DNA from 2 places in the Paenibacillus nitricinens genome. Region 1 is predicted to be linked to the other one. Evidence: predicted binding sites of a transcription regulator. Region 1 holds the regulator's gene; the other holds the start of a gene.

Region 1 (14,979 bases):
TTAGGAAAGCTCTTGGCCGAAAAGGGACATGAAGTTCATTTTATTACACACAGCATTCCGTTTCGGTTAGGGAAATTCCAGAAAAATATATTTTACCATGAGGTAGAGGTTAATGATTATTATGTATTCAAATATCCTCCTTATGATTTAGCGCTCGCTACGAAAATGGCTCAGGTTGCCAAAATGCAGAATTTGGATTTGTTTCATGTTCATTACGCTGTTCCGCATGCTGTTTGTGCTTTCCTTGCTAAGCAGATGCTTGGTAATGATATAAAAGTTGTAACGACCTTGCATGGTACGGATATCACGGTACTTGGACAAGATGAATCTCTAAAAGATCTAATCCGTCTTGGGATTAATGAAAGTGATGCAGTAACAGCTGTATCGAAGGATCTCATTAGAGAAACTCGAGAAGTGCTGGATATCACGCGCGAGATCGACCTTACTTATAATTTTGTTGACCATCGTGTCTATTACCCACGGGATGTTTCGAATCTACGGGATGATTTTGCTTCCCCTGAGGAGAAGATCTTGATGCACATCAGTAACTTCCGCCCAGTTAAAAGGGTAAGTGATGTTGTGGATATCTTTGCTAAAGTGAATCGTGAAATCCCTTCACGTCTGCTGCTTGTTGGCGAAGGGCCAGATCTTCCTAAGATTCAAGCTAAGATTAGTGAAATGGGTCTGGATGATAAAGTCCGCTTCTTAGGAAGACAGGATGAGATTGCTCAAGTTATATCGTTGGCTGATCTTCTTCTGTTACCTTCTGAAAAGGAAAGCTTTGGACTGGTGGCTCTGGAAGCGATGGCATGTGGCGTTCCGACTATAGGTTCTCAAACCGGAGGCATTCCAGAGCTCATAGAACACGGCAAGACAGGATTCATTGCTCCAATTGGGGATACAGAAACTATGGCGAAATATGCAATCAAACTCCTTTCGGATGATCGCATGGTGGAGCAGTTCAGACAAGCTTGTCTGGAAACGGCCTGCAAAGACTTCTGTAAGGATTCGATTACAAGTCAGTATGAGGATATATATTACCGTGTGCTCGGGCGCAAGGTCCCTAGACTGGATACAGTCAGGGGGTAAGGAGTTCGTAATGAAATGGAAAATGGCGCCATCTGCTATGGCTGTTGCAGCGGAAAATGTAGTTTCTGAGCTAACTCAAAACGGCTATGAGGCTTTTTGGGTCGGAGGCTGCATTCGCGATGAGCTATTGGGTAGGCCAGTGCATGATATGGATATTACAACTTCAGCAGTGCCGGAGGAAGTAATAGCCATCTTCGCACGCAGTATTCCAACAGGGCTAGCACATGGGACGGTCACCGTGCTTCAGGATGGGCATGGATTTGAGGTGACGACATATCGAACTGAAAGCGGCTATGTCGATCACCGTCGTCCGGACCATGTTGAATTTGTTAGCGATGTGAAGGAAGATCTTCGTCGTCGTGATTTTACGATTAATGCGATATGCTGCGGGCTGGGTGGAGATTTGATTGATCCCTTCGGAGGCGAGAAGGATCTGGCTCTCCGTGTGATCCGCTGTGTGGGTGATGCAGAGGAACGGTTCGATGAGGATGCGCTTCGCATGCTTCGCTGCATTCGTTTCGCATCGGTGTTAGATTTCTCCATCGCTAAGAATACGTGGAGGGGGCTACTGCGCCAGCGAGATAAGCTGGCGCATATTGCTGTGGAGCGTGTCCGCGCGGAGCTGGACCGCATCATAGAGGGGCCGCATCCTCGGCGCGGCCTTGCTATGCTAGCGCGCTGTGAGCTGCTAGCGCGCGGCAAAGCCCCGTTCCCCTGGACCGGAACCGATATGGCGGCAGCTGCCGCCTTAACGGCCGGGATAGGGGAACTGGAGAGCGCCCACCTGCGGTGGGCGCTTCTCCTCCATGCCCTGAAGCAGTCGGCCCAGGAGGCCGACGAGCTGCTGCGGGCATGGACGTTCTCTGGGACGACGCGCGTAAGCGTCGTCCGGGTGCTGCGGGTCCGCGAAGCTTGGACCGCTGCCCTTGAGGCAGTGCCGCCGGGGGAAGTTGGCGGCACGGATCTACTGCGGCGGCGCTGGATCGCCGCCGTGCTGACCTTCGGCGTAGAAGCCGCCGAAGGTTGGCTCTCGCTGCTGGCGAGCTTGCCAGCAGCAGCCCTTCCCGCTGCGAGCTTGCCAGCGGGCTCGAAAGACTCGCGCGCTGTCACTACTCCAGCGGCGCCAGATCTTGTAAATGGTCTGATCTATTTACAAGCTGCAAGAGAGTGGATCGCACAAATGCCGCTGCAGAGCCTCTCAGAGCTTGCTGTTACAGGGAATGAGTTGGCGGAAGCGATTGAGAAACGTCCGGGGCCTTGGCTGGGTAATATGCTTAGTGCTCTGCTGCAAGCGACTGCTGCGGGTGATCTGTTAAACAATAAACGAGAATTGTTGCTTGAAGCAAAAAGGATGGATGGACATGAGCTATGATAAGGCATTGTCTCTAACCGAATTGAAGCAGGAAGCTTCTGATTCGAATTGGATAGACAGCGTTCAGCTCCTGGAGTCTGTCGCATCTACTCAGGAGGAAGCCAAACGATTGGCAGAAAGCGGTGCGCCAGAGGGAACAACCGTAATCGCTGAAGAACAAACCGGAGGTAGAGGCAGAATAGGTAGGAAATGGTACTCACCGCGTGGCAAAGGGATTTGGATGAGTATAGTACTGCGGCCGAATTTACCCCTGTTACAGACCCCTCAGTTAACACTGCTTGCTGGAGTTGCTGTTTGTAAGGCCATTCGCCAGGTAACCGGAGTAGATGCCGGGATTAAATGGCCGAATGATCTGCTTGCGGGCGATCGTAAGATATGCGGGATTTTGCTTGAGTCTTCTCTAAGAGAAGGAGAGCTTCATTATTGCATCGCCGGGATTGGAATTTCTGCGAACATGACTGAAGACGATTATCCTGATCATCTGAAAGAAGTAGCGACCTCCCTGCGAATTCAGCGGGGCGGTGTCCCTGTTGACCGTTCCGAGCTGGTAAGAGCTGTAATGGATGAGCTGGAGAGGCATTACATTCTATACATGAATCAAGGGTTTAAACCTATCAAAGAGCTGTGGGAGTCGATGTCAGTTACTTTGGGGCGCCAAATCGCTCTGAATAGCCCTCAGGGACGCTCTGAAGGAGTTGTAGTAGGTCTGGATGAATTAGGTGGACTACTACTTAAAAATAGTTCTGGAGAGATTTCTAGCGTGTGCTCTGGTGAAATCGAGCTTTTATAAATCCTTTGTGAGTCTTTTCAATATGGCAGGGTGTCATCCCCTGTCATATTTTTTTCGTGTATTTCCGTGTCCTTTTTGTTATACTATGGGGCAGAGGCGGTATCGTTTTGCGAACTGTACTCTTGATTTGATGAACTTATAATGGTTTTATTATTGGAATCACCTTCATAACTGCGTTAGACGGTTACGTTGGATTCTGCTCTGAGCCGTAAGGACCGAGACAGAAGGGACGATCGCGAGTGACTCTTTTTTGCCCTTCGGACCTTTTTAGCAAATTATTGCTAAAGGGTTTTTTTGTTGCGATTTTTACGGGGATGTAATTTCAAAAAGGAGGACGAAGAGAGAAATGGCAAACAAACAAGCACTTAATATTGTGAAAATGAAAAAAATGAAAGCAGATGGGGTGCGGTTAAGTATGTTGACCGCTTATGATTACCCGTCGGCATTACTTGCTGAAGAAGCCGGTATCGACCTTATCCTGGTGGGTGACTCCTTAGGAAACGTGGTACTTGGATATGATACAACTTTACCTGTTACAATTGACGATATGGTTTATCACACTCGTTCAGTAACCCGGGGTGCACAGAATACGTTCATTGTGGCAGATATGCCATTTATGACCTATCACGGAAGTATAGATGAAACTCTGCGTGGTGTGCGCAGACTAATGCAGGAAGGGCGGGCTCATGCCGTCAAAATGGAAGGTGGTCTCGAAATTTGTGAGACAGTCACTGCGGTTGTAGCTGCAGGCGTTCCTGTGCTCGGACATATTGGGCTTACACCACAATCGGTCAATATGATTGGTGGCTACCGTATTCAAGGTAAGGATGCCAAAGATGCAAAACGTCTGATGGATGAGGCTAAAGCGCTTGAAGCCGCCGGTGCTTTTGCAGTGGTACTGGAACTAGTGACTGAAGAAGTAGCACAAGCGATTTCTGAGGCACTGAGCATACCGACCATTGGGATTGGTGCAGGTCGTTATTGTGATGGACAGGTACTGGTTTTCCATGATTTGTTGCGTTATGCCTCACCCTACCGTGAGAAACGTTTTGTCAAAACTTACGCGGATGTGGGTAGTCTGATTCGTGAGGGTATCAGTCAATATGTGAAAGAAGTGAAGGATCGCTCGTACCCAGATGAAGGTCATGTTTTTAAAGCAGATGAAACCGTTCTGGAATCTTTATACGGCGGTGCCGGAAAGGATGGGGAATAAGATGAGAGTCGTCAGAAGCATTAAGCAACTGCGCGAAGCTTTGGAATATATGAGACAAGGTGGGCACACTCCAATTGGGTTTGTTCCAACGATGGGATACCTGCATGAAGGACATGCCAGTCTGCTTCGGCGGGCAGGCGAAATGAGCAACACGGTCGTTATGAGCATATTTGTGAACCCGCTGCAGTTCGGACCGAATGAGGATTATGATTCCTATCCGCGCGATGAAGAGCGTGATTTGGAGCTTGCGGAACGCGAAGGTGTCGATATTGTATTTATCCCCAGTGTGGAAGAAATGTATCCGCAGCCTACCCGGACTACAGTCTCGGTATCTGAGCTTACCACTCGACTCTGTGGGGCATCACGTCCAGGACATTTTAATGGGGTAACGACAGTCGTTAATAAACTATTCAATATTGTGCAGCCTGATTATGCCTTCTTCGGACTAAAGGATGCTCAGCAAGTAGCAGTGCTCCGCCGAATGGTGTCTGATCTAAATATGAATGTTGAAATTGTTCCTTGCCCTATCGTTCGTGAAGGAGATGGACTTGCACTTAGCTCACGTAACGTATTCCTATCTCCGGAGGAACGTAGCCAGGCTCTGGTGTTATCTCGTTCCCTGCGTGAAGCGCGTGAGGCCATCGAAGAAGGAAAGGTAAGAACTATAGCTGAAGTTCGGGATTTGTTGACATCCGTTATTTCTAGCTCACCTTTGGCGGTTATTGATTATGCGGAAATCCTGACCTTTCCTAATCTGGAAGGCTTGCGGAACGAAGTTGTATTAACGGATGTAGATGGGGAAATGATTATAGCGCTTGCCGTGAAGTTTGGCAGAACGCGCTTAATTGACAATAATGTATTTATTCCAAAGGAGGTTGCCGCTCTTGTTTAGACATATGATGAAGTCCAAAATTCACCGCGCGACGGTGACAGAAGCGAATTTGAATTATGTAGGAAGTATTACCATTGATGAGAACTTAATGGAAGCGGCAGATATTCTTGAGAATGAAAAAGTGCAGATCGTCGATAACAATAATGGTTCCCGGTTAGAAACTTATGTTATTCCTGGGCCTCGCGGCAGTGGTGTGATCTGTCTGAATGGTGCAGCTGCTCGTCTGGTTCAGCCGGGAGATACAGTAATTATCATTTCGTATGCGATGCTGTCCTCAGAAGAATTGGAGTCGCATAAGCCAACAGTGGTATTCGTGGATGAGAACAACAAACCCGTGAAGCTGGCCGATCACGAACTGCATGCTACAATCGCTTAAAGGATGGACTTACGCCATGTAATGAATGGCAGGGATGAAAGACCCCGATCTCGCAGAAAATGAAGTCAGGCAAGCTGAACTGATTTCATCTTCAGTAAGGGGGGATAGCCCATGTTTCAACATTTGTTTGCTGAAATGAACAAGGTGCTTCAGGAGATCGTTACAGATTACCCTACAGCGGAGGGTGCCCGCCGGAATGAGCTTTTATGCAATTATAATATGCTGCATCGACTTAGCGATAAAGTCATGGATGAATGGCTGGCCTTTGCAGAGAAGCTAAGCCACTTTCGTGAAAGTGTAGATTTTACGACTGTGGTCGAAGAGGAAGTGCCAGAGCAGGAAGCACCCGAGCTGTGCATGGATACTTTTGTCAGAGGTCAGGGGTATTATAAGCTCTTGATGTATGGAAAATGTATTGAGCAGTTTAAGGAAGTTATTGTGCAATATCCGGATAGCCTGGCTGCTCGATTATATTTAGCCATCTCTTACCTGCAAGAAGGGGAGGGGGAGGCTGCTTGGAGTCATCTGAACCATATGCTCGGTTTGATAAGGGAAACCAAGCTCAAAGCCATGGTGTATAATGCTTTAGGCTGTATCCGGGCCTCACAGGAACGTTTCAATGAAGCACAGGAGCTGTTTGGCCTTTCTTTGCAACTTGACCCGGCTCTTCCTGAACCGACTGTGAATTTGGAGGTTTGCCGCCGCCGAGGAGGTAAGCTTCATTTCGGAAATCAGCTTGTTTCATTATTGTAAATTATTACGTTTACGGTTTATTATTCCGCATTTTCATTCAAGCGATGCATCCCCTGAACCAGTGGTGTGCATCGCCTTTTTTCGCAACTTCTGTTATGCTGATTAAGAGTCTCAATTGAAAGGGAATAGAATTATAATGAAATTTGCCGTGCTTGATTTTGAAACAACGGGAACCCAATCCGTGGGTGAAATCATCCAGGTTGGCCTTGCAATTATAGAAGAAGACCGGTCCATCTCCCGGGTATATGGTTCCTACGTCAAGCCCGGAACGCCGATACCTCCTTTTATAACTGGTCTAACGGGGATTACCGACGATGATGTAAAGGATGCACCTGAGCTGGATGAGATGATGATGGAGCTTGTTCCACTCTTGGATGATGTTGTGCTTGTAGGGCATAATGTCGCATTCGACTTCCATTTTTTGCAAAATGCTTTAGACCGATGTGGGTATTTACCATTTCAAGGACGGATTTTAGATACGATTGATTTTCTGAAAATCTGCTTTCCTTCCCTCACATCCTATCAACTAGGATCAGTTAGTGCACATTTTGGTGTGACGCATGATCGTCCGCATCAGGCAGACAGTGATGCACTCGCAACTGCTCTTGTATTGCTGGAATGTCTGGAGGAGCTCTACGATTTGCCTTTGCTGACGATCCAGAGACTCTGTGAGCTGTTTACGGAAGAGGATAGTGATCTTGGTTGGTATTTCGATGGTCTGCTGCGTGAACGGGAAGCGGAGACGCTTCAGCCCGAAGGTGATCTGACTTTTTATCGTCAATTAGCGCTTGCTGTAGGAGACTGGAACGAATTAGCTCCACCTCGAGACGAGCATGCTGAGAATCCGCTACAGAATTTATCTTTTACAGATTATATGGATGAAGTAACGAAACGACTTAAAGAAACTTTGCCGCAGTATGAAAGCCGAGAAGCTCAGGATATTATGATCAATGAGGTGATGACGGCACTTGCCGAAGACAAACATCTATTGATCGAAGCAGGGACAGGAACCGGCAAATCACTTGGTTATTTGTTGCCTGCCATATACCAAAGCGTTCGCACGAATGAAAAAGTTATGGTCAGTACTCATACTATTAATCTGCAGGATCAATTGCGTGAGCGGGATATTCCTTTATTAACACAGGTAGTTCCATTTCCATTTAAAGCTGCAATTTTTAAGGGCAGAGGGCATTATTTGTGTCTTCGTAAGTTCGAACATAAAATTAATAAAAAAGACTTTGTCAGTCCGAGGGAAGATGCGCTTACTGCGGCTCAGATGATCGTTTGGCTGACGCAAAGCGAATCAGGAGATGACGAAGAGCTCAACTTAAGCGGTCGTGGAGGAGATTTCTGGGAGACGGTGGCTAGCGATACCGATTCTTGTCTGGGGCGCTCCTGTCCTTGGTTCCGTAAGTGTTATTACCATCGGGCAAAGCATGAAGCTGGTATTGCAGACGTAGTCATTACGAACCACTCTAAGCTTTTCGCAGATGTTAAGGCTGGGCACCAGCTACTTCCGGCTTATGAACATCTTGTAATTGATGAGGCCCATCATCTGGAGGACGTGGCTGGCAAGCATTTAGGCATGCATATGAAGCATTTCACGGTGGCACATACACTATCGCGTCTTTATAAGGATAGTCGAAATGGCCAACTTCCTACGCTTCGCCAAATGCTTCAGTCATCAGGCAGTGAGGAAGCTTCTGAATGGAGCGGAGTGATCGATAGAATCTATCCGGACCTGCTTACCATAAAAGAAACCTGGGATCTGCTTAGTGATAAACTATTCAGCCTCTTGCCGGAACGCAGCGATGCAGCAGCGGGAGAAGCTGGCCAGTTAGTCATGCGGCTACTTCCTACCCGTAAACCGAAAGATTGGGATGAATTGGTTGCTTTAGAGAATACTATGAATCTGACATTAAGCGAAATTATCCGTAAAGGTGATAAAATGCTTAATGAAATGCGAGATCAAGAAGGTCAATCTTCCTCAGATAGTCTAGTTACCGATATTAGCGGCTTATTTAAGGATTTAGCTTCAATACGTGAGCAAGTACGGTTTTTTATGGGATTAAACGATGAGAATGTAGTATATTGGCTGGAGGCGAATGGAAATTATCGCAGTAAATCGCTACAGCTGTATGCCGTTCCTGTTGATGTCAGTACTCAGCTTAAGGAGCTGTTTTTCGACAAAAAGAAAAGTATCGTGCTAACTTCGGCGACACTCTCTGTTGATAAATCGTTCCAGTTTATGATTGATAATCTCGGACTTAATGAAGCTGCGGAAGAGGGGCGTCTGATGACATCACTCCTGCCTTCTCCTTTTAAGTATCGGGAGCAGGCGCTGTTAGTTATTCCACGGGATTTCCCTAGTGTGAAGGGCAGTGTGGGCGATGCCCGATTTGTTGATACACTCGTACAATCACTAGCAGAAGCAGCGACTACAACACGCGGGCGGATGCTTGTCCTGTTTACTTCTTACAAGATGCTACGCCAGGTTTACGATCCTTTGAAAGAGGCTCTAGCCTCACAAGAGATCACGGTGCTGGGTCAAGGCGTGGAGGGGGGCAGCCGTAGCAAGCTGATCCGCCGTTTTCAGGACAGTGCAGCCTCTGTACTGTTAGGAACAAGCAGTTTTTGGGAGGGTGTTGATATTCCGGGTGAAGCATTAACATGCTTGGCCATCGTGAGGCTCCCGTTTCAACCGCCAAACCATCCCCTAGCGGAAGCGAAGTCTGAGTTATTACAAGCCCAGAAAAAGAATCCGTTCATGAAGTTGTCTGTTCCTCAGGCGGTTATTCGCTTTAAGCAAGGATTTGGAAGGCTGGTGCGGACAGCGCAAGATCGGGGTATTGTTATTGTGTATGACACTAGGGTGATCGAATCTCACTATGGGAAATATTTCCTCTATTCGTTGCCTGGCCCAAAAATGGAGCATATGCTTACGGATCAAATGGTTCCTCGTATAGCGGAGTGGTTGGAAGACGGAGGCGTTTCTTAAAAAGAACGTCATCGATCATATTAATCACTCTACAATGAAGGGCGGTATAAGAATACCGCTCTTCATTGAGACGAGGTACACGAATTAGTATAAGGTTAGTAAAGAATATTACTTACATTAGGAGGTAAATTATGAAATCGGAAAAAATATCAGAAGCCGTTGTTCGCAGACTTCCTGTGTACTTACGTTTCCTAAATGATCTACAGAAACGTGAAATATTAACCGTTTCCTCTCAAGAGCTAGGACAGAAACTTGATTTGAATCCCGCTCAAATTCGCAAAGATTTAGCTTATTTTGGAGATTTCGGCAGAAAAGGTATCGGGTATGACGTAACTTATCTTATTGAGAAAATCCGTCATATTCTGAAGCTGGATCAACAACTGAATGTGGCTTTAGTGGGTGCCGGTAACCTTGGACATGCATTATCTAATTATAATGCTTATTTGAAAGATACTATGAAGATTACCGCTATATTTGATTCCTATGCGCCTAAGGTAGGGCGGAAAATCAACTCACTTACCGTTCAACCGATGGAGGAGCTTGGTCAGACGGTTCGTGAGCAAGGTATTCGAATTGGGATAATTACAGTACCTGATTCAGAAGCGCAGAATGTAGCGGATATTCTCATTGAGTCTGGCATTGAGGCGATTTTAAATTTTGCACCAGTGATTCTAAAAACACCATCGAATATCCGGGTTCATGCTGCTGATTTTACAACAGATTTGCAAAGCCTTGCTTATTATTTGAAGGATGGAAAGGAAGAAAGCAGAAATGAAGAGCAATAAAACGATTATCAAGGGCGGGCGTTTTCTTACTCCGGGAACGGATGAGCCGGTTCTTAGTGGATATATGACTATTGAAGATGATTTGATCACTTACATAGGAAAAGAAGAGCCTTTAATAGAAGACGATGTGCAAGTTGTTGATGGCAGTCGTCTGTTGTTTATGCCAGGTCTGGTAAACACGCATGGCCATGCCGCAATGTCATTGCTTCGTGGTTATGGAGATGACTTAGCGCTTCAGGTGTGGCTTCAGGAGAAGATGTGGCCGATGGAAGAGAAGTTCACCGGAGAAGATGTATACTGGGGAACCTCCTTGTCTGTACTTGAAATGCTGAAAGGTGGCACTACAACCTTCCTGGATATGTATGATCATATGGACCGAGTAGCGGAGGTCGTCGAATTATCAGGTATTCGTTCCGTACTAATGAGAGGCGTAATCGGTCTATGTCCAGAAGAAGTACAAAATCAGAAGCTTGCGGAAGCGGTTTCTTTTGCGCGTAACTGGCATGGTAAGGCTGAAGGTAGAATTACGACAATGATCTCGCCACATGCCCCATATACATGCCCACCAGACTTCTTTGTTAAGTTTGTGCAGGCGGCTCATGATTTGAATTTACCGATGCATACCCATATGTCCGAAACGAAACGCGAAGTGGAGCAGAATGTGGTGGATTACGGACTGCGGCCAGTAGCGCATTTAGAGAAGCTTGGAATGTTCACACGTCCGTCTATAATCGCTCATGGTGTTCATTTGAATGATGAAGAGATCGAGATACTGGCTCGTCATGATGTAGGTGTATCCCATAACCCTGGAAGCAATCTTAAGCTGGCTAGTGGAGTTGCTCGAGTTACGGATCTTCTAAAGGCCGGAGTGAAGGTGTCACTGGGTACAGATGGAGCGGCAAGTAATAATAATTTGGATATGTTTGAAGAAATGCGTCTTGCAGCACTCATCCATAAAGGTGTAAGTGGTGATCCTACGGCTGTTCCGGCTCCGGAAGCTCTACGTATGGCTACGGAGTATGGCGCGAAGTCTATCTTTTTAAATGATGTGGGTAGACTCGCTGTAGGTATGAAAGCTGACTTTATTGCTATTGATATAGACCAGCCGCATTTGCTCCCACACACAGATCTGTTGTCTCACGCTGTTTATTCTGCCAGTGCCAAGGATGTTGAGCATGTATGGGTGAATGGTAAACAGGTTGTTAAACATGGACAATGTGTAACGCTAGATGAGGAAGCCATCCGTCGTAAGGCGCAAGAAGCCTTTGATGGACTGCTAAAACGATAGTCTAAATCATAACAAATAACTGAAAGGCTGTGACTTTCTGCAATTGCAAAGTTACAGCCTTTTGTGTTTCTGATCATTAGATCATTGAACGAGATATGAAACTTTGGATAAACACACGGGTGTGTTATATAATCAAAAAAGATATATTACTAGAAAGGGAGCTGTACCTTGAAGAAAAGGAAAAAATGGATCCTCCTGGGGTCAGTTCTGATTCTGCTCCTTCTGTTCGGACTCATCCAGTTCTATGCTTATATTATGAAAGATCAATGGAACGAGCGAGATATCGCTAAGGATGTCGCCAAAACCAGCGCGGGTCTAACAGAGGTAACTAAAGCACAGAAATCCGTGTGGGATGAAAATGCAGTCTACTGGGTCTTAACAGGGAAGAATGAATCCGGGACCGAGTTGATGGTTTGGGTACGCTTTACTGTAGATGGGAAGTTTGCCGAAGGCGCTGACGCAGTATTCGCCGAGGAACTAAGTAAAGGGACCTCTGAAGAAAAAATGCGTAGTCTTATAAAAGCCGATCTCCCGGATATTAGCATTGAACGGTTGTTACCGGGGGTGTATAACGGAGAGTATGCTTGGCAGCTTTTTTATAAACAAAGCGGTCGGTATTATTATCAATTTTATCGGTTCTCAGATGGGGCTCGAATGGGTGAAGGATACAGTTTACCTAGCCGCTAAGTTAAACAAAATTACTTTAGGAGAAACAAGCGGACTATTTATGGTTCGCTTGTTTTTATATAACATATTAGATTGATACACTAAAAGTATACGTTATGTGATATACTATAAGAGTAGTTTTTATATATTGTCGTCAAAGCCGCATACGAAAATAGGCCTGTTAATTAGAGATAAAGGCCTGTTTTTGTCGAAATAAATCAATATTTTTAATGAAATGGAAATATTTAAAAAATAAAATTTTAAATATATTCACACTTTTTATCATTTTCGTATATACACCTGTGATATACTACTGTTTGTAATTAGAAGAGTAATAGTAGAACGTTAGGCTCTGATGAGCATTAACGGCTGTGATTTTGGATCATCCTGTTTATCGTTTTGTCATCTTTGAGAGGAGGACGTTTCTTGAAATTACGTCTTGTACCTGTACTGATAACGTCTCTACTGTCCGCTACGCTATTATTCGGAGGATTCTTTTTATATCGTCAGTTTGCTTTACAGGAACCACTCCAAAAGATAGTATCAGGCTATGAAGGAGTGAATACTTCACATATTAGTATTAACCGTGATGAGGTCACTTTGAAACTTGAATTACAGCCGGGCACGAATTTACGTGATCTGGTATCGTATGTTTCCAAAGAAGGAAAATCAGTGATTGAGGGTCGTAAACTTAAACTGGATGTGGAGCAAAACTCCAGTGAATTATTGGATAATTACTGGGATAAAGCGTTGTTCTCTGTAGCTGAAGCGATGGAGAGCCGTAAATATACTCTTATACCTGCTGAACTTGATAGATTGAAAGAGCAGAATACCGACTATAAAGATGTGATAGCAACAACTGAAATCGACGACACAAACGTGTATGTAAGCTTGAGTAACGGGAAAGAAAGCAAATTTATAATTTTACCACGCAAACCTGCGACCTTGGGGGTATGGAATAATGCCTAAATACCTTAAAGAAATTTTAATCGGATTTATTCCTGTACTGTTTATTTTCATGGCTTTTTTAGGTATTAATATATTCCCTATAGTTATAGCAGCTGGGATGCTTACTGCACTACTTATCATTGCTCATTTACGTGGCGGGCTTACGGTGAACGCCGGTGCTGGAAAGAAACGCAAGAAGGAAGGACCTTCAAAACTCACTTTTGAAGAAATTGGTGGGCAAGACAATGCAAAGCAGGAGCTCCGTGAAGCACTCGATTTCTTGATCCGGCATGAGGAAATCAGTAAATTTGGGATTCGTCCTTTGAAAGGGATTCTGCTTACAGGCCCTCCAGGAACAGGTAAGACCCTTATGGCTAGAGCGGCAGCCCATTATACAAACTCAGTATTCGTAGCTGCATCAGGCAGTGAATTTGTGGAAATGTATGTGGGTGTCGGTGCTGGCCGTATTCGTGATTTGTTTAAGGATGCACGTACCCGTGCCGCTAAAGAGAACAAGCAAAGCGCTATTATTTTCATAGACGAAATTGATGTAATTGGCGGTAAGCGTGAAGGTGGGCAGCAGCGTGAATATGATCAGACCTTAAATCAGCTGCTGACTGAAATGGATGGTATTTATAATAATGAGACACCGCGTATTCTGTTGGTAGCTGCAACGAACCGCAAAGAGATGCTGGATTCGGCATTGCTACGTCCTGGACGGTTTGATCGTCATATTCAAGTGGACATGCCTGACAAGAAGGGCCGCAAATCGATTCTGGAATTGCATGCTAAGAATAAACCTCTTCATGAAGAAGTGAGTCTCGATAAAATCGCAGAAGAAGCCTATGGCTTTTCCGGTGCTCAGCTTGAAAGTGTCATGAATGAGGCTGCGATTTATATGATGCGTGAGGACTTGACGAAAGTTGAGCAGCGGCATCTGTCGATGGCAATTGACAAGGTAATGATGGGTGAAAAAACGGATCGAGAAACCAATCACGAAGAGAAAAAGCGGGTCGCCATTCATGAATTGGGACATGCCATTATGGCAGAGCTCCTACGTCCCGGAAGCGTCAGTCAGGTTACATTGACTCCACGTGGGCAAGCCCTTGGTTATGTTCGGCATAATCCTCAGCAAGAGCAGTATTTGTACACCAAAGATTATTTGGAAGATCAGATTATGATTGCACTTGGTGGAGCGGCGGCTGAAGAGATGTATTATGGCGGACGAAGCACAGGTTCGCGGGGTGACTTTGATCAGGCGCTGAATATTGTGGAAACGATGATGAAGTCAGGTTTAACTTCGCTGGGTATCGCCAAGCTGGAAATGGTTACCACTGAAGAGCTTATGAAGGAAAATAGTAAGATATTGGATGAATTGATGGTTCGTACTCATGAGCACCTTGAAAAGCAACGAAATGTATTTGATTACTCTCTTGACATTTTAATGAAGGAAGAAGTACTCTCTGGAGAGCAATTTCGATGTCAATTTCGTGACAGCGTCCTTTTACCAGCATAAATATTTATGCTGGTTATTTTTTTTTACTTTTCAGGCATGCTAAGATATCATTATATGTCGGGCTTTATAAATTTTTGCGACAGACAAGGTACAATACAAAAGTATAGATACCTGAAAGGATGGAGACTTTTTTATGAATTTCAAAAAAATAGGTGTCATCGGCGGTGGCACAATGGGACAAGGTATTGCTGAAATGTTAGCAGCCAAAGGCCTGGATGTATTGCTGGTGGAGAAAACCGCAGAGAAACTGGACTACTCTTACGAAATGATCGAGACAAGTCTAGATAAGCAAC
Region 2 (14,979 bases), 1.8 Mb from region 1:
GAAATGAAAGTCTGAGTTAGCAAAATTCCAAAATCTGCGTCCCTCACCCAGCAGTGCGTCCCACATTCCTCCAAGCTGTGCAACTTTGACGTCTGTACCTCCGTAAGTCTCAGGCGTCTCTCCCCGATCACTCGCCATCTGATTGCCCAGCATACCTTCAAAGCCGAAGACAAGATTCGGATCGATATTGTTAAAATCACGGATATCCTCTATTTTAAGCTCCGAGCTTGTACCATTTTTTCTGGAGGGGTGATTGATCAGTACATAGCTATCTGGATAATGACTACTTAGCCATTTCATAGCTGTGCGAGTATCTTCTTTTGTAGAAAAAGATCTCTTATCTGCCACACTCCACTTAGCCACATCTGCAGGATCGAACATACTTACATCCCGATTAGTAAATAAATATTCAAATTGATTAATAGCCTTCAAAGCTTCTGCAGACCCTGGATGATCTGTAACAATCCCAACCGCAGCATGATCATATTGGGGCATATCCCACTCAAAGCCGGAAAAAATGATTTTACCAGCGTATTTGCCTTCTGCCTGTAACTTCTTAATTTTCTCATTCTGATAATCTATAATGCCTTGAGACATCGGAATGGAGCCGCCGGGCAGATTCACCCCTTCGTCATCCCGGTCAGATACCCGAAGGTGGTCAGCCAGTGCCATCCAGTCAAAACCATTTTGTTCAAATGCAGCATCGAGGACACTCTTCAGTGACTCCTGAGCATCATTCGATTCAAAAGTATGTGCGTGATATTCACCTGTCATCCACTTGCCTGAATGTTCAGAAGCTGTTGTCGTGAACTCAGGCGTTGATTGAGCAGAAGCACTGTATGCTGCCTGCGTTAGGTTAGGGCTCAACAATAATACGGCAAGCGAACTAGTTAAAAATACGCGAACTTTTCTCTTTTTCAAAATGATTTAACCCTCCGATGACTTTTTAATTTTCTATTATTCTTTATTTAGAATAGTAGAAGATTGTAAAGACATGTCGGAATTTGTTACATGTTTGTGTAAACCTTATTTTATTCGAACTGGCAGGCTTACCGTGAACGCCGTTCCTTCCCCAGGACGACTAGCTACAGTTACCCTTCCTTCATGCAGCTCAACGATTTTTTTAACCAATGATAGACCCAGTCCGCTGCCGCCACCGCTTGCAGTTCTAGCTTTGTCCGCCTTATAAAAACGCTCGAAGACCCGAGGCAAATCTTCCTCCGAGATACCAATCCCGCTATCTTGAATCTCTACCTCTACCCGTTCATCCACCATACGAAGCCTAATATGAATACAACCGCTCTGTGGAGTAAATTTGATGCTGTTATGCAGGAGATTGGTCCAAACCTGCCTCATCAAATCTTTAACCGCATTGATGTTTACTTCTTCCAATTCGGCCTCTACCTCTATATTTTTCTCCAGCCATTGGGGCTCGGAAGCCAGAATGGTATCACGAAGCTGCTTATCCAGACGGTAAACCTGATTTTCAAACGGGAAATTGCCCGATTCAAGCGCGGACAGCTTCAATAAATTATCACTGAGCCCAGATACACGGGTACTCTCAGCCACAATAATATTAAGATAATGCCTTCTACTCTCCACACTTACAGTCTCATCCTGAAGTGCAAGAGCAAACCCCCGAATCGAGGTTAGCGGAGACTGGATTTCATGCGATACATTGGAGATAAAATCCTGACGCATAGTCTCCATCTGGCTCAGCTCGCTGGCCATTACGTTGATACTCTCTACAATTTCACCGAATTCCCTGTAGTCCTTTTTATTATCCAGTACCACATCGAAATCACCCTTAGCAATACGCCCTAAACCTTCGATGATCGAGTTATAGAAAACACGTTCCCAGCCCCGAAAAAACTTTGAGGTTAATAATGCCATCAGGAACAAGATTACAATACCGACCATCACACTGATTAATTGAACAACATACTCCGAGGAGGGACGCCCAACCCTGCTATATATCCAGTTCATCAGGAAATAAGCTGCACTCCAGCTAATCCCAACGCCACCAAAATACACAAAAGTCATCCCAATCCGCTTAAGAATCTCCTTAAACTGATTCATACTCAGCCTCCAGCCGATACCCTAGTCCGCGGATCGTACGAATAACGAAACCATAGTTATCCTGATTGAACCGTTCACGCAAACGATTGATATGCACATCGAGCGTCCGCTCATTCCCTTCAAAATCATAACCCCAAATTTCTTCGATCAGCCTGTCTCTTGTTAATGTTTGCCCCGGATAGCTGCCCAGCTTAAACAACAGCTCAAATTCCTTAAGCGGCAAGGTGATTTCCCCATACTCTGAGGAGACCTCGTAGGTTTTACGATTCATACGCAAGCGGCCTACGGTCACACTTTGCGCGGCCGAAATCTGATATCGTTTAAGCAGCGCCTTTACTCTCGCAATAAGTACAACCGGCTCAAATGGCTTGACCAGATAATCATCACTACCCAGCTCAAAGCCTTTTACAATTTGTGAGGTTTCCCCTTTGGCTGTCAGCATTAAAATCGGGAAATCATAGTTGTGGCGCATCCGCCGGCATAACTCCCAGCCGTCCATGTTGGGCATCATTACATCAATAATAGCTAAATCTATGTTATTACCTTCCAGAATCTGAAGAGCCTCCAGTCCATCGGATGCTCCATAGATCTCATCCATTCCTTCAGCTCTCAGAAATACTTCTACCAATTCGCGGATGTGCGGATCGTCGTCCACTACTAGTATTTTTGTCATACAGCACTGGAGCCTCCTCTTTAATGTCCTGAATCTCGGGGTTATTCATCTGTAGCTGCTGGGTGGCAAATTCACGATATAATTCATGGTTTTCCAGTAGCTCCTCATGACTTCCCATTCCGGTAATTTGACCCTTTTCCATAAAAATAATCTGCTCTGCATTTACAACTGTAGCCAAACGGTGCGCTATTACAATCGTAGTCCGACCCTCCATCAAATTGGACAGTGCCTTCTGCACCACGGCTTCCGATTGGCTATCCAGACTGGAAGTGGCTTCATCAAGCATAAGAATCTTCGGGTTCCGCAGCAGTGCTCTAGCAATAGCAATCCGTTGCCGCTGTCCACCAGACAGCTTCACGCCTCTTTCGCCGACATCCGTATTATAGCCTTCAGGAAGTGCATCAATAAAGCCATCTGCATAAGCCATTGCTGCTGCTGCGTGCATCTCCTCCCTGCTAACGTCACGATCCAATCCGTAGGTTAAATTCTCAGCAATCGTACCTGAAAGCAGCGGACTTTCCTGCGAGACATACCCTATAAGCTTCCGCCACGAACGCAGTGAGAATGTAGATACTGGCTTGTCACCCAGCTTAATCAGGCCTGACTGAGGCTCGTAAAAACGTTCTAGCAAGGAGAACAACGTGGTCTTACCGCCTCCACTCGGTCCGACAATAGCCGTCACCTGCCCAGGAAGCATCTGGAAGCTTACATCATTCAATACCTTCTCACCATTTTTATATCCAAAGCTTAATCCCTCTACTGAGATCGGACCTTCTTCGCCATTTGCCTCTTCCTGTCCTTCATATACTTCCTCTTCTGCTGCCAAGGTCTCAATAATACGCTCAGAGGCACCCTTAGCTTTCTGAATCTGTGTGAAGAACGTAGTCAGTTGAGTAAGTGGCATAATAATCTGAATAAGATAAAGAATAAAGGCGACTAGTTCTCCAGCCGTCAAGACGCCGGAAGATACCTGCATCCCACCATAACCGATAATGACCACAAGCAGCATCATAAAAACAAAGGAGACAAGTGGACTGATCATCGCGCTAATCTTGCCTTCACGAATACCAAAAGAAAGCAGGTTCATAATTCCAGCCTTGCCTGCCTCGTACTCTTTTTTCTCTGCGCCTGAGGATTTGACCAGACGGATCTCAGATAAAACACCACTAAGTGTAGCAGTAAAAGAAGCTGTCTCGTCCTGCATACCCTTCGAGATTTTGTACATCTGCCGCCCAAGTGGTACTAGTATCAGCGCAGAAAGTGGAAGAACAGTGAATAGAACAAGTGTCATTTTCCAATTTAAAAATAGTAGAACTGAGATCGAACCTACAATGGAAATCACTCCGGTAAATAAGCTGGCTAGATGTTCAGAAATTAGCGTTTTGATAATCCCTGTATCATTCGTCATGCGGCTGACACTTTCTCCCGTTCGGTTGTCATTATAATAAGCCACAGGCAGAACTAGAAATTTACGCCACAGTCGGTCCCGCAGACCTGCAACCATCTTCTGACCTGCATAATTGAGCAGATAGATAGAGATCCCTCCCGCAATGGTCTGCGCAATAAATGCAGCTGCTATACCCGCAATTTGCAGCTTGCTCACGGAGGCCAGAGAAAAGCCATCCACCAAGTTCTTAGTGAACATCGGGATGACCAGACTGACCAATGTCGATATCATGCTTAACGCAATGGCTATAGCCAATAAGCCGTATGAAGGCTTGGTTTCTCTTAATAGCGTCAAGAACGGCTTCAGCGCCATCTTTCGCTTGGATTCGGATTTCTTCATGACAATGACTCCCCTTTTCTTAATAGCTCTACGAAAAAAGCATAGTAATATCTTTCTCGCCTTACACCCATCCTATCTGCAGATTGTAAACTGAAGTTAAACGCGCCGATCAGACAATAATGCCTTGTCAGTTCTCATTCTGCGGGAATAGTCACAGGCCAAAATAACGCCCGTTACACTTAGCGTTTGTACCTTCTACGCACGCATTCACGCATTTTTTGTCGCTTAGCGTCTCAAACATAAATAAAACCCAAAATAATGAAAAAAAGTAAAAAAGGGTGTTTGTATCCCTTTTCAACACGTGTTACAGTGATAGAAGGGCCTACTATTGGCCACTCTACTCCATGCAAGATATTTAGTGAGAAAGGAGTGAACCATTTGCGAAAAGGCGTTATTCCATCTTCTATCACGTCTTTAAAATGGTTCAATTTTTTTGTATATGGAACCATGGTCCTCTTCACCAGCTTCTTTCAACTATACCTGCTGGATGTAGGGATGAACAAATTAGAGATCGGTGTCTTATTCTCTATGGGAGCGCTAGTATCCATATTTGCAAATCCATTTTGGGCGTTCTTAACAGACCGTTCTCAGAATATACGGCGTATCGTTTTGCTAATGTTATTCGGAACGTTAGTGTGCTCACAGTTTATGTTTCGAGCAAATACATATGAAACGATCTACAACGCCATTATTTTGTTCTATTTCTTCCAAGGACCACTATTTGCTCAAAGTAACACGATGATTCTCAGCTATATTGATGGAACTAATCAGCGCTTCCGTTCTTTCCGGCTTTGGGGTTCAATAGGGTGGGCACTGATTGCGATTGTCGCCGGCTTTATCCTGGATTGGGCTGATGTATCCATCTTGACCTATCTGCTTACAGCGTTACTAGGTGCATCAATCCTATCCGTTCTTGTATTACCTAAAATAAACCATACCATTATGAGAGCTCCGATGCCGTATAAGGGCTTAGGTAAGTTGATTTTCAATCCTTTTTTCTTGTGTTTTTTAGTGTTTGGTATTCTGGTATCCATACCAAACACTATGAACACTACATTTATATCCTTGTATATTACGGATCTGGGCGGTTCTAAAAAAATGATTGGTCTTGCCGTATTCCTCTCCTCCATTTTGGAGGTAGGCGTATTCGTTCTCTGTGACCGGTTCCTGAAACGTAAAATTTCTGTTCTGCTCGGCTGGCTTGCATTGGTCAGTGGTTTGTTCGTTCTGCGTTGGTGGTTTATGGCTGATGCGACTACTGCCCTTCAAGTGGTGTTCATTCAAATTTTACACTGCATAACGTTCGGCGGCTTTTTCTATGTAGGCACCCAATTGACGATGCTCCTGATTCCACGTCCTTATCGCTCTTCCGGACAAGCACTCTACACCCTAAGCTGGAGTGGGATATCCGGTTTCATTGGAGGTATTCTCGGAGGTTGGATGTATCAGTATCTGGGTGCACAAAGCATGTATCAGACAGGTGTATTCTTGACGCTTATTGGAACGCTTGGCTTTGGTTTCATGTGGCTCTTTGTTAGCCGCGGCGGGTATCGTCCCCCTTCAGAGGAAGATGAAGAGATCTTCGACATTGAAGCATTATAATCAAGTATAAACGCCTTCGGCGTCCTTATAAGGACGGTAAGCGTTTAAGCGAGAAATATAAGACATGAAGTATAGGTGCAAAACTTATACTTTCTTATATTTTCAACAAAAAGCAGGCTCAAACGTACCTATTCGGGACGTTTGAGCCTGCTTTGTTGTTACCTTAATTAATTTATCTGTTTAGCCTTGTTTAGGAGGCTGAAATGAACTCTTCAGTGAAACGATAAGATTGAATACAAGATGTCCAGGCGCCGAATATTTGCTATCCACATTAAAATAGCCATGACGGAAGAACTGGAATTTATCCTGAGCCACGCTATCCTTAAGCGCAGGTTCAACAAACCCTTGCAGGATTTCAATGGATTTAGGATTTAGCTGATCTAAGAAACTAGGCTCCGATTTCTCTACCGAGGAATCCAAACCTTCAACCTCCACAGCTTCATCCGCTTCTTCAGCAGAAATCAGAGGCTCATATAGACGGAATTCCGCAGGAACCGCTTGGCTAGCTTCAACCCAGTGCAACGTACCCTTTACCTTGCGGCCTGTAAACCCGCTTCCACTCTTCGTTTCTGGATCATACGTACAATGCAGCTCCACTACCTCGCCATTCTCATCCTTAATAACATCATTACATTTAATGAAATAAGCATGCTTCAGACGTACTTCATTGCCAGGGAACAACCGGAAATATTTGTTCGGCGGATTCTCCATAAAGTCATCACGTTCCACATAAATTTCACGCGAGAATGGAATTTGGCGTACACCCATTTCTTCATTCTCTGTATTATTCTCCGCTTCAAGCCATTCCGTTTGACCTTCTGGATAGTTGGTAATTACAACCTTAAGCGGTCGTAACACAGCCATAGTACGCGGTACAGTTAGCTTAAGATCCTCACGAATAAAGTGCTCCAGCATTTGCAGGTCCACCAGACCCTGACTCTTGGAGATCCCTGCTTCATATACGAATTTACGAATCGCTTCCGGTGTATATCCTCTGCGGCGTAGACCAGAAATCGTAGGCATCCGTGGATCATCCCAACCGTCTACATGTCCTTCGTCTACAAGCAGCTTCAGCTTACGCTTACTAGTCATCGTTTGAGCCAGATTCAGACGACCAAATTCATATTGATGAGGGACAGCTGGCATCTCACATTCAGCTACAACCCAGTCGTAGAATGGACGTTGATCTTCGAATTCAAGTGAGCAAAGGGAGTGGGTAACCCCCTCAATAGCATCTTCTAACGGATGAGCGAAGGTATACATTGGATAGATACACCATTTATCGCCTGTGTTATGGTGATGTGCATGTGTAATCCGATAAATGACAGGATCACGCAGGTTAATATTCGGTGACGCCATATCGATCTTGGCGCGAAGAACCTTCTCACCGTCCTTGAATTCGCCTGCACGCATACGCCGGAACAGATCCAAATTCTCTTCGATGCTACGATCGCGATGCGGACTGTTCTTTCCTGGTTCCGTCAGCGTTCCACGCAATTGACGAATTTCATCCGCACTGAGGTCATCGACATAGGCTTTGCCCTTTGTAATTAATAATTCGGCACGTTTGTACATTTCCTCAAAATAATCAGATGCAAAACGCAGCTCTTCCCATTCATAACCGAGCCACTTTACATCTTCCTGAATGGAGTTTACATACTCCATGTCCTCTTTGGCCGGATTCGTGTCGTCAAATCTTAGATTAGTCTTACCACCGAACTCGTCCGCCAGTGTAAAGTTAATCCAGATCGCCTTGGCATGTCCGATATGTAAATAACCGTTCGGCTCCGGCGGAAAGCGTGTGACAACTTCCTTTACTTTACCTGTACGGAGGTCTTCGGTAATAACATTTTTAATAAAATTGGAGGGGGTAGTACGGTTCTCCACAGCTATCAACCTTTCATTCTGTAGTGTTACACTACTTCTTGTATAAACATGTTTCCTACTAATATACCCGTTAACTCTAGATTGTTCAATAAAAGGGGGCACAAGGTCAGGATCATTTTTTAGCGTCTTTAGACCTTTTGACTTCTCTGCGGGCGATAGAGTAGCATGATAATCATAAGAAATAATCCATAATCATACATAAGGCCTTGTGCCGAAAAGGAGGCAACCGCTTGTTTAATTATGTCATCGATGAAGAGCTGATGTTAAAGCCGCTCCTGCCTGAGCATGCTAGGCACATATTCGCGTTAGTGGAGCGCTCGCGGGAACGGCTTAGGCAATGGCTTCCTTGGGTGGACGCCGTTACGGAACAGGATCACAGCCTTAATTTCATCAAAAATGCTACAAAACAAGGCACCGAAAATGGCGGCTTCACCGCCGGGCTTTGGATTCGCGGCGAGCTGGCTGGCATCATTGGGTATCATCAAATTGACTGGCATAACCGCTCCGTAGGGATTGGTTATTGGCTAGGTGAAGGTTATGAAGGCAAAGGTTATATGACCAGCGCCTGTCGCGTTCTAGTGGACTATGCACTATTGGAAATGGAGCTGCAACGTGTAGAAATTCGCTGCGCGACCGGAAATGTTTCCAGCCGGGCGATCCCGGAACGACTTGGTTTTGTTCTTGAGGGTGTGATTAGACAGGCAGAGAAGCTGCCTGATGGCTACGTCAACCATGCCGTATACGGTTTATTGCGTAGTGAATGGCAGCTGCTCGGCTAAGTTAGGCTAAGCCATGCAACACACATAAGCTCATAATTCAAAATAAACCTGGAAGGCATACGCCTCCAGGCTTATTTTGATTTGTAGATAGTGTCTAACTCTCCGGCAGACCCAGCTGTTTTCGAAACTTGTTCCGAACTACGGCGGAGAGAGTTCCTAGCTCCGCAAGAGCTGCCAGTGCAGCTTCCTCTTGCAGCCCTACTTGCATTAAATGTAGTACATGCGCCACGGACGCACCGCCAGCTCCACTTTCTTTTTTGACAATAGCATCTCCGGTTGAAATCTTTCCTTCACGAAGCACACGCAAGTAAAATCCGCTATATCTAGTGTCCAGCACTTGAGCCGGGAGATCTGCGGGGCCATGCTTTTGTGAGATTTTGAAGCAAGGATAACGCGGCTGACTGACCTGTAGCACAGTGGTACCTATTTCGTACACATCGCCAATGCACACGTCTGTCTCTAATAAGCCTGACGTTGTTATATTTTCTCCAAAGGCAGAGTAATCCAGTTTCTTCCCAAGCTGCCGCTGCCAGTAGGGATAATGCTCGATGGGATAGGCACAAACTGCCTTATCAGGGCCCCCGTGATGTTTCAGGTCCGCCTGACCATCTCCAACAAAACCATTGGCATGTAGCTGAACTGATCCTTCTACAGGCATTTTATAAATTCCAGTCTCCAAAGGTTTCCCCCGATAATCCACTGTTACCGGCCGCCCCACATTAAGCGAGATGATCTCCATATCCTTCTCCTCCTGCCAGCATACAGCACATAAATATTTCATCCACATATCGACCGCCAAGATAAAACTCCTCCCGCAGACGTCCCTCTTCCACAAACCCGCATTTACGATAAAAAGAAAGCGCTGATTCATTACAGGATAATACGCGTAGACGCAACTTACGAATGGCATTATCTGCGGCATGTTCCTTAATAGCCTCTATGAGCTGCCGGCCAATACCTAAACGTTGATAATCCGGATGAACAGCAATATTGACCTCGCACACATGCCTGTTACTCTCCATTCGACTAGGGCAGCCAAACCCAACATATCCGCATAGCTTGTCATCCTTTAGCGCTACTAGCTGCGAACCCGGGGGAGCATTCAGTAGGTAATCCTCTTGGGAACGCCAGATTAATGGCCCCGGGCTAGTGTCCTCCGTCCAGATCATATGATCCAGATGAATCAGTTCCCGCACGTCTTTAATTTCTGAGAACCTTATTATAAACCTGTCCCTGTTGCTAAGTTTCATAAAGATGTACACCCCTTGCCTTGCACCTCTATAGAATTCACAGTAGATCATTTGAATCCACTATGCTCAACTATCCTATTGACCGCTCCAATGAATTTCCTCGGCGGTTGATATACGCATGAACGATAAAGAATCCTACGGACAGCAGTGCCATCGCACATGCCAACCATGCGGTAGGCGCTAGACCTCCACTGTCGTATAATCTACCCATTAAGTATGGCCCAATCACCCTACCGACTGCCCCCATTCCTCCACTTAGACCTAGATAGAAAGGAGCACTGCGACCTGCATGATCTGAAATAAAGGAAGGCATGGCCGGAGATATCAGCATTTCCCCAAGCGTAGCGAGTACCATCCCAAGCACTAGACCTGAATAAGTCGGCATCCATAAAAGAACAGCATACCCTCCTAAATAAAATAGAGCACTTACTGTCATTTGCGCCGTTGAGGTAGATGCGAACCAACGTTTAATTACTGTTACGAGCGGCTGAGCCGCAAAAATGAGAATTCCGTTAAGCGTCCAGAGAAAACCATAAGTCTTCTTAGGCCAGCCCTCAGAAATAATGAAAGGAGATACTCCTGTATTCCAGATAGAGTTACCTAGCAGTAGGAACATCGAGGCAATACCCATATAAAAATAAATTCGTGTGTGCCCCATTAGCTTCCAGGTGGATTGTTTGTCAGGACCAGCCTTCTGATGTTCTGCGACCTCCTGCGAAGAATCTCCTCCGACTTTCTTGAGATATACAAAAAAGAATACCGCAAATACCGCAGAAGTTACGCCGTTCATCACAAAGCTGAGCATATAAGAAATATCGGCCAAAAAACCACTTAACGCCGTACCCAGTGCTACACCAATATTATTGGCGACATAAATAACATTAAACAGCTCTCCGCGCTGCTTCGTAAAACGAAAGCCGATAAATGCCTGAATCGCAGGTAATGACAGTGAATTAAAGAGCCCTACCAGTCCCATCGCGACCATAAATAACGTCCAGTTGTTACTTGCTGCCGGCAAAGTGAACAGTGCAAGTGCATTCATGCCCAGCGCTCCAACAATCAGCCGGTTAACGCCTACCTTATGATAGAGTGAGCCCCCGAGTAGTTGACCCACAATCCCTCCAACCGATTGAATAAGAATCACTAATCCAGCATCCGACATGCTGCGTCCAAGCTCATCAAAAACATACATCGTAACCAGTGGCCACATCAGTGCACTACCCGTTGCATTAATAAGGCTAGCAATTAAAAATATCTTAACTTCTTTAGGATAATTCTGTAAAAACTTCATAAGTAGTGTACATCCCCTGTAATATATGTGTCATTATTCCATCCAGTATTATCCCAAAACAGGGTTCAGGGCAAGCAGACGCATTGACGTGCTATCGTGATAAAGTATTAGTATACTTCACTTCTTATTTAGGGCTAACTTCTAACGTCGCTGAGAAAAAAGCGGCACCGTTCACGTCCACTGTCCGCCCTATTTTTATTATCTATTTATATTTTATAGTTGCCGCTGTCGTCCGTAAAGTAGACTGAACGATAATGAAGTGTTTCGTTATTACAAAGCCGGGGTAATAGAGCCTAGAAACACTCCCCCTTTTAAAATTCGCCGTGCATCCGATTTCGTTCCCCCGAGCTCGGATACATCACGGCGGATTTTATTTGTCTATACAGCAAAAAGCACCCCTCGACTATTCTAAGGAGTGCTCTATAAGATAGGTTTAGGCGTGTTTCTTTACACCGCTGCCGGACATGCTGTCCACGGACTGAATAGATGCAGGCTCTTTACGCAGGTAAGCCATCCAATAAGCTGCCGCAACAAAGATTGCACCACCCGTCAAGTTGCCTAGCCATACCGGAACAAAATTGTTAAAGTACTCTCCCCATGAAAAATAACCTTCAAAAATAGCTGCGGGAATTAAGAACATGTTGGCTACAACGTGCTGGAAGCCGATAGCTACAAAAGCCATCGTCGGGAACCAGATGCCGAGGATTTTGCCACTGAAGTTATCTGCTCCATAGGAGAGCCATACCGCCAAAGCTACGAGCCAGTTACAACCTATACCGGAAACAAATGCCGGAAAGAAGTCTGCTTCAAGCTTATGTCCTGCCATCTCCACTAATTTTTCCAAATACACACCGTCAGAGGTTAAACCAACCACGTGACCGAAAAAGTAAGCTACAAACAAAGCTCCCGCCAGATTGCTTAGGGTAATCAATACGAGATTCTTAACAACCTCCCAGAAGGATATCTTCTTAGCCATAAAAGCAAGTGGCACAGCCATCATATTGCCTGTCAGTAGTTCTCCCCCTGCAAGCAGTACTAGAATCAACCCAACAGGGAAGACAGCAGCTCCAATAAAATTAGCGATGGATCCCCATTCATGTGGTGCGCCAGCAATAACGCGAATATCCAGTAAAAATCCGAGCGCGATAAACGCTCCTCCCAGAAAGCCCAGAATTAGTACGGTGCTTAAAGGATTATGCGCCTTTTTTATGCCGTTCTCGACCGTGACTGCGGCAATCTGCTGCGGTTTATTATAAGCCATGATTCCTATCCCCTTCATCTATTTACTTAAAATTTGTTCCTTTACGACCATTGTAGCGTGTCATAAAACACATTAACGTGATAATTATCACTTAATGAAAAACTAAGTGAAACTTTTCACTGACATGTCAAATTTAACGAAGCGCATCCATAATTACATTTATAAGAATAAGCTCCATATTATTTTAAAGGTAAATAGTACCAGCTTCAATCACAAAAAACCGGAGCCATATATGGCTCCGGTTTACCCTTTATTGTTCACAGGCAATTAAATTATACGGTTACTGCCTCTTTGCTTGGTACTGATGCTGGTAGCGATTCGAGGCCAACTGTATTCAGGAAGTTCCAAGGCTTGTTGTAATGAGGTTGGAAGAAGAAATCGATAAAGGCAAGCTGATCGATTGTCATTTTATTTTGAATACATACAGATACTGTGTTGATTGATTGCGTCAAATCCGTCTTGGACAAGATTTGCGCTCCGAGAATGCGGCGTGTGGCGCGATCAAATACCACTTTTAATTGCACCTGCTCGAAGGTTGGCATAAATTCTGGACGGTAGTTGTCAATAATCATGGTAGTTTCTACGTCCATTCCTTCAGCCTTAGCCCCTTCTTCAGTAAGACCGGTAGCAGCGATATTATCTTCATAAATCTTAATGCCCGAAGTCCCTTGAGTACCCATATAAGGAATCGTCTCTTTCACTAAGTTACGTGCGACCAAAGTGCCCATCCGTACTGCATTGGTTGCCAGTGGAATATAAGCGTGCTTACCTGTAGGGTTGTAATGAATCGCGCAGCTGTCACCAGCGGCATACACATCTGGGCAACTGGTCTGCATATAATCATTGACCAGAATTGCGCCATTTGGCAGCATATCCACTTGACCTTTTAACAGCTCAGTATTCGGACGGAAGCCGATGCAGAGAATTACAAGATCCGCCTCATGCTCCCCTTCGCTTGTGATAACCTTGGTAACTTTACCACCTTCACCAGCAAAAGAACTTACCTTCTCATTCAGCGCTAATTTAATACCATGGTCCTTAAAGGATTGTTCGATCGGCGCAGTAAACTCTGGATCTAAATATTTATTCAAAATACGATCCTCACCATCAATGAGCGTAACTTGCTTTCCGTTCATTTGGAAGGCTTCCACCAACTCAACGCCGATATATCCAGCACCTACAACTGTGATTTTATTCGCTTGTTTAGCTTTTTCTATAATGGTATTGGAATGATCATAGTTCTTGCAAAGTAAGACGCCTTCCAGCTCAATCCCTTCGAGCTTCGGCACAATAGGCCATGATCCCGTAGTCATAATCAGCTTATCGTAGGTATCGTCAAACTCCTGTCCGGTTGCCAAATTGCGAACACGCAATGTTTTGGACTTCGTATCCACAACAGTCACTTCATGACGCATGTTGGTCTTTACACCAAGCTCAGCAAGCTTCTCAGGGGAAGAATAGAATAGCCCGTGTGGGTCCTTGACCACTCCACCTACATATAAAGCAATTCCACAGGATAAGAAAGAAATATTATCATTACGCTCATACACCGTAATCTCGGCTTCCGGGTGAAGCTTAGCAGTATTTACAATTGCGGCAGTTCCGGCATGGGTACATCCAATGACAGCTACTTTCATTATTTTCTTCCTCCTTCAAATGGACAACCTGGTTATATATTCGAATTGCTTGACTGACCAAATTAGATATCTGATCACCGATGAGTTAATTGTGATTTATTTCACTTTATAAACTGATTATATTGTGATATTTATCACATTACAAGTCTTTTCGCCTATATTCTCAGATTGTTCACAATTTTAAGCATTTTCCGTCACTGCTGCCGATTGCGACCTCGTTAGCTTTGCCATGGGCGTAGAACATTATGTTCTGCCCCCTCAGGATATACTTTCTTATAACGCGCAAAAAAAGGCTTCCCCCTAAACCACAGGGAAAAGCCTGATCATAAAATAAAAATAAATCTACACCAAACCGTGAATTACGCCATCCTCATCCATCCATAGTGCCTCAGCAGCAGGCTTAGCCGGTAGACCTGGCATCGTAACAATATTGCCCGTAATCACTACAGCAAACCCTGCGCCGAGCGAAAGGGTAATATCACGGATACCTACCGTGAAACCTTCTGGAGCGCCAAGAAGTCTAGGCTGATCTGAGAAGGAATAAGGGGTCTTCGCCATACATACTTGAAGATTATTTAACCCAAGGCGCTCAATCACCGCTAGACTGCGTTTAGCCGCAGGGGAAAAGTTAACCTCCGCACCACGGTAAATTTCACGAACAATCTTGGTGATTTTGGAAGAGATGTCGAGTTCATTCTCATACAGAGGAGCAAAACGTTCAGTATCTCTCTGGT

Evidence for each region. Region 1 encodes Rex, which represses fermentation and respiration genes when NADH is low (regulators of the CRP and FNR family bind a similar motif). Its sites were predicted from a motif close to TTGTGAAATATTTCACAA; they were not measured.
Region 2: a site for Rex is predicted at 12,713-12,730, ahead of ACN6KS_RS28580 (formate/nitrite transporter family protein). Genes of this name have one in related genera too.

What each region holds. Positions count from the first base shown of each region.
Region 1 is NZ_CP183948.1:4,553,444-4,568,422, reverse strand. Features, by position in the region: gene bshA (N-acetyl-alpha-D-glucosaminyl L-malate synthase BshA) at 1-1,089, shown strand, start outside; gene ACN6KS_RS20285 (CCA tRNA nucleotidyltransferase) at 1,100-2,461, shown strand; gene ACN6KS_RS20280 (biotin--[acetyl-CoA-carboxylase] ligase) at 2,451-3,251, shown strand; gene panB (3-methyl-2-oxobutanoate hydroxymethyltransferase) at 3,598-4,464, shown strand; gene panC (pantoate--beta-alanine ligase) at 4,466-5,356, shown strand; gene panD (aspartate 1-decarboxylase) at 5,349-5,732, shown strand; gene ACN6KS_RS20260 (tetratricopeptide repeat protein) at 5,844-6,485, shown strand; gene dinG (ATP-dependent DNA helicase DinG) at 6,622-9,483, shown strand; gene ACN6KS_RS20250 (redox-sensing transcriptional repressor Rex) at 9,615-10,268, shown strand; gene ACN6KS_RS20245 (amidohydrolase) at 10,255-11,556, shown strand; gene ACN6KS_RS20240 (cell wall elongation regulator TseB-like domain-containing protein) at 11,725-12,243, shown strand; gene ACN6KS_RS20235 (hypothetical protein) at 12,649-13,191, shown strand; gene ACN6KS_RS20230 (AAA family ATPase) at 13,184-14,686, shown strand; gene ACN6KS_RS20225 (3-hydroxyacyl-CoA dehydrogenase family protein) at 14,820-14,979, shown strand, end outside.
Region 2 is NZ_CP183948.1:6,398,299-6,413,277, forward strand. Features, by position in the region: gene ACN6KS_RS28530 (S-layer homology domain-containing protein) at 1-921, opposite strand, end outside; gene ACN6KS_RS28535 (HAMP domain-containing sensor histidine kinase) at 1,027-2,079, opposite strand; gene ACN6KS_RS28540 (response regulator transcription factor) at 2,066-2,752, opposite strand; gene ACN6KS_RS28545 (ABC transporter ATP-binding protein) at 2,682-4,538, opposite strand; gene ACN6KS_RS28550 (MFS transporter) at 4,908-6,140, shown strand; gene ACN6KS_RS28555 (glutamine--tRNA ligase/YqeY domain fusion protein) at 6,321-8,027, opposite strand; gene ACN6KS_RS28560 (GNAT family N-acetyltransferase) at 8,258-8,806, shown strand; gene ACN6KS_RS28565 (MOSC domain-containing protein) at 8,901-9,545, opposite strand; gene ACN6KS_RS28570 (GNAT family N-acetyltransferase) at 9,526-10,056, opposite strand; gene ACN6KS_RS28575 (MFS transporter) at 10,127-11,347, opposite strand; gene ACN6KS_RS28580 (formate/nitrite transporter family protein) at 11,781-12,608, opposite strand; gene ACN6KS_RS28585 (FAD-dependent oxidoreductase) at 12,881-14,245, opposite strand; gene ACN6KS_RS28590 (formate--tetrahydrofolate ligase) at 14,588-14,979, opposite strand, start outside.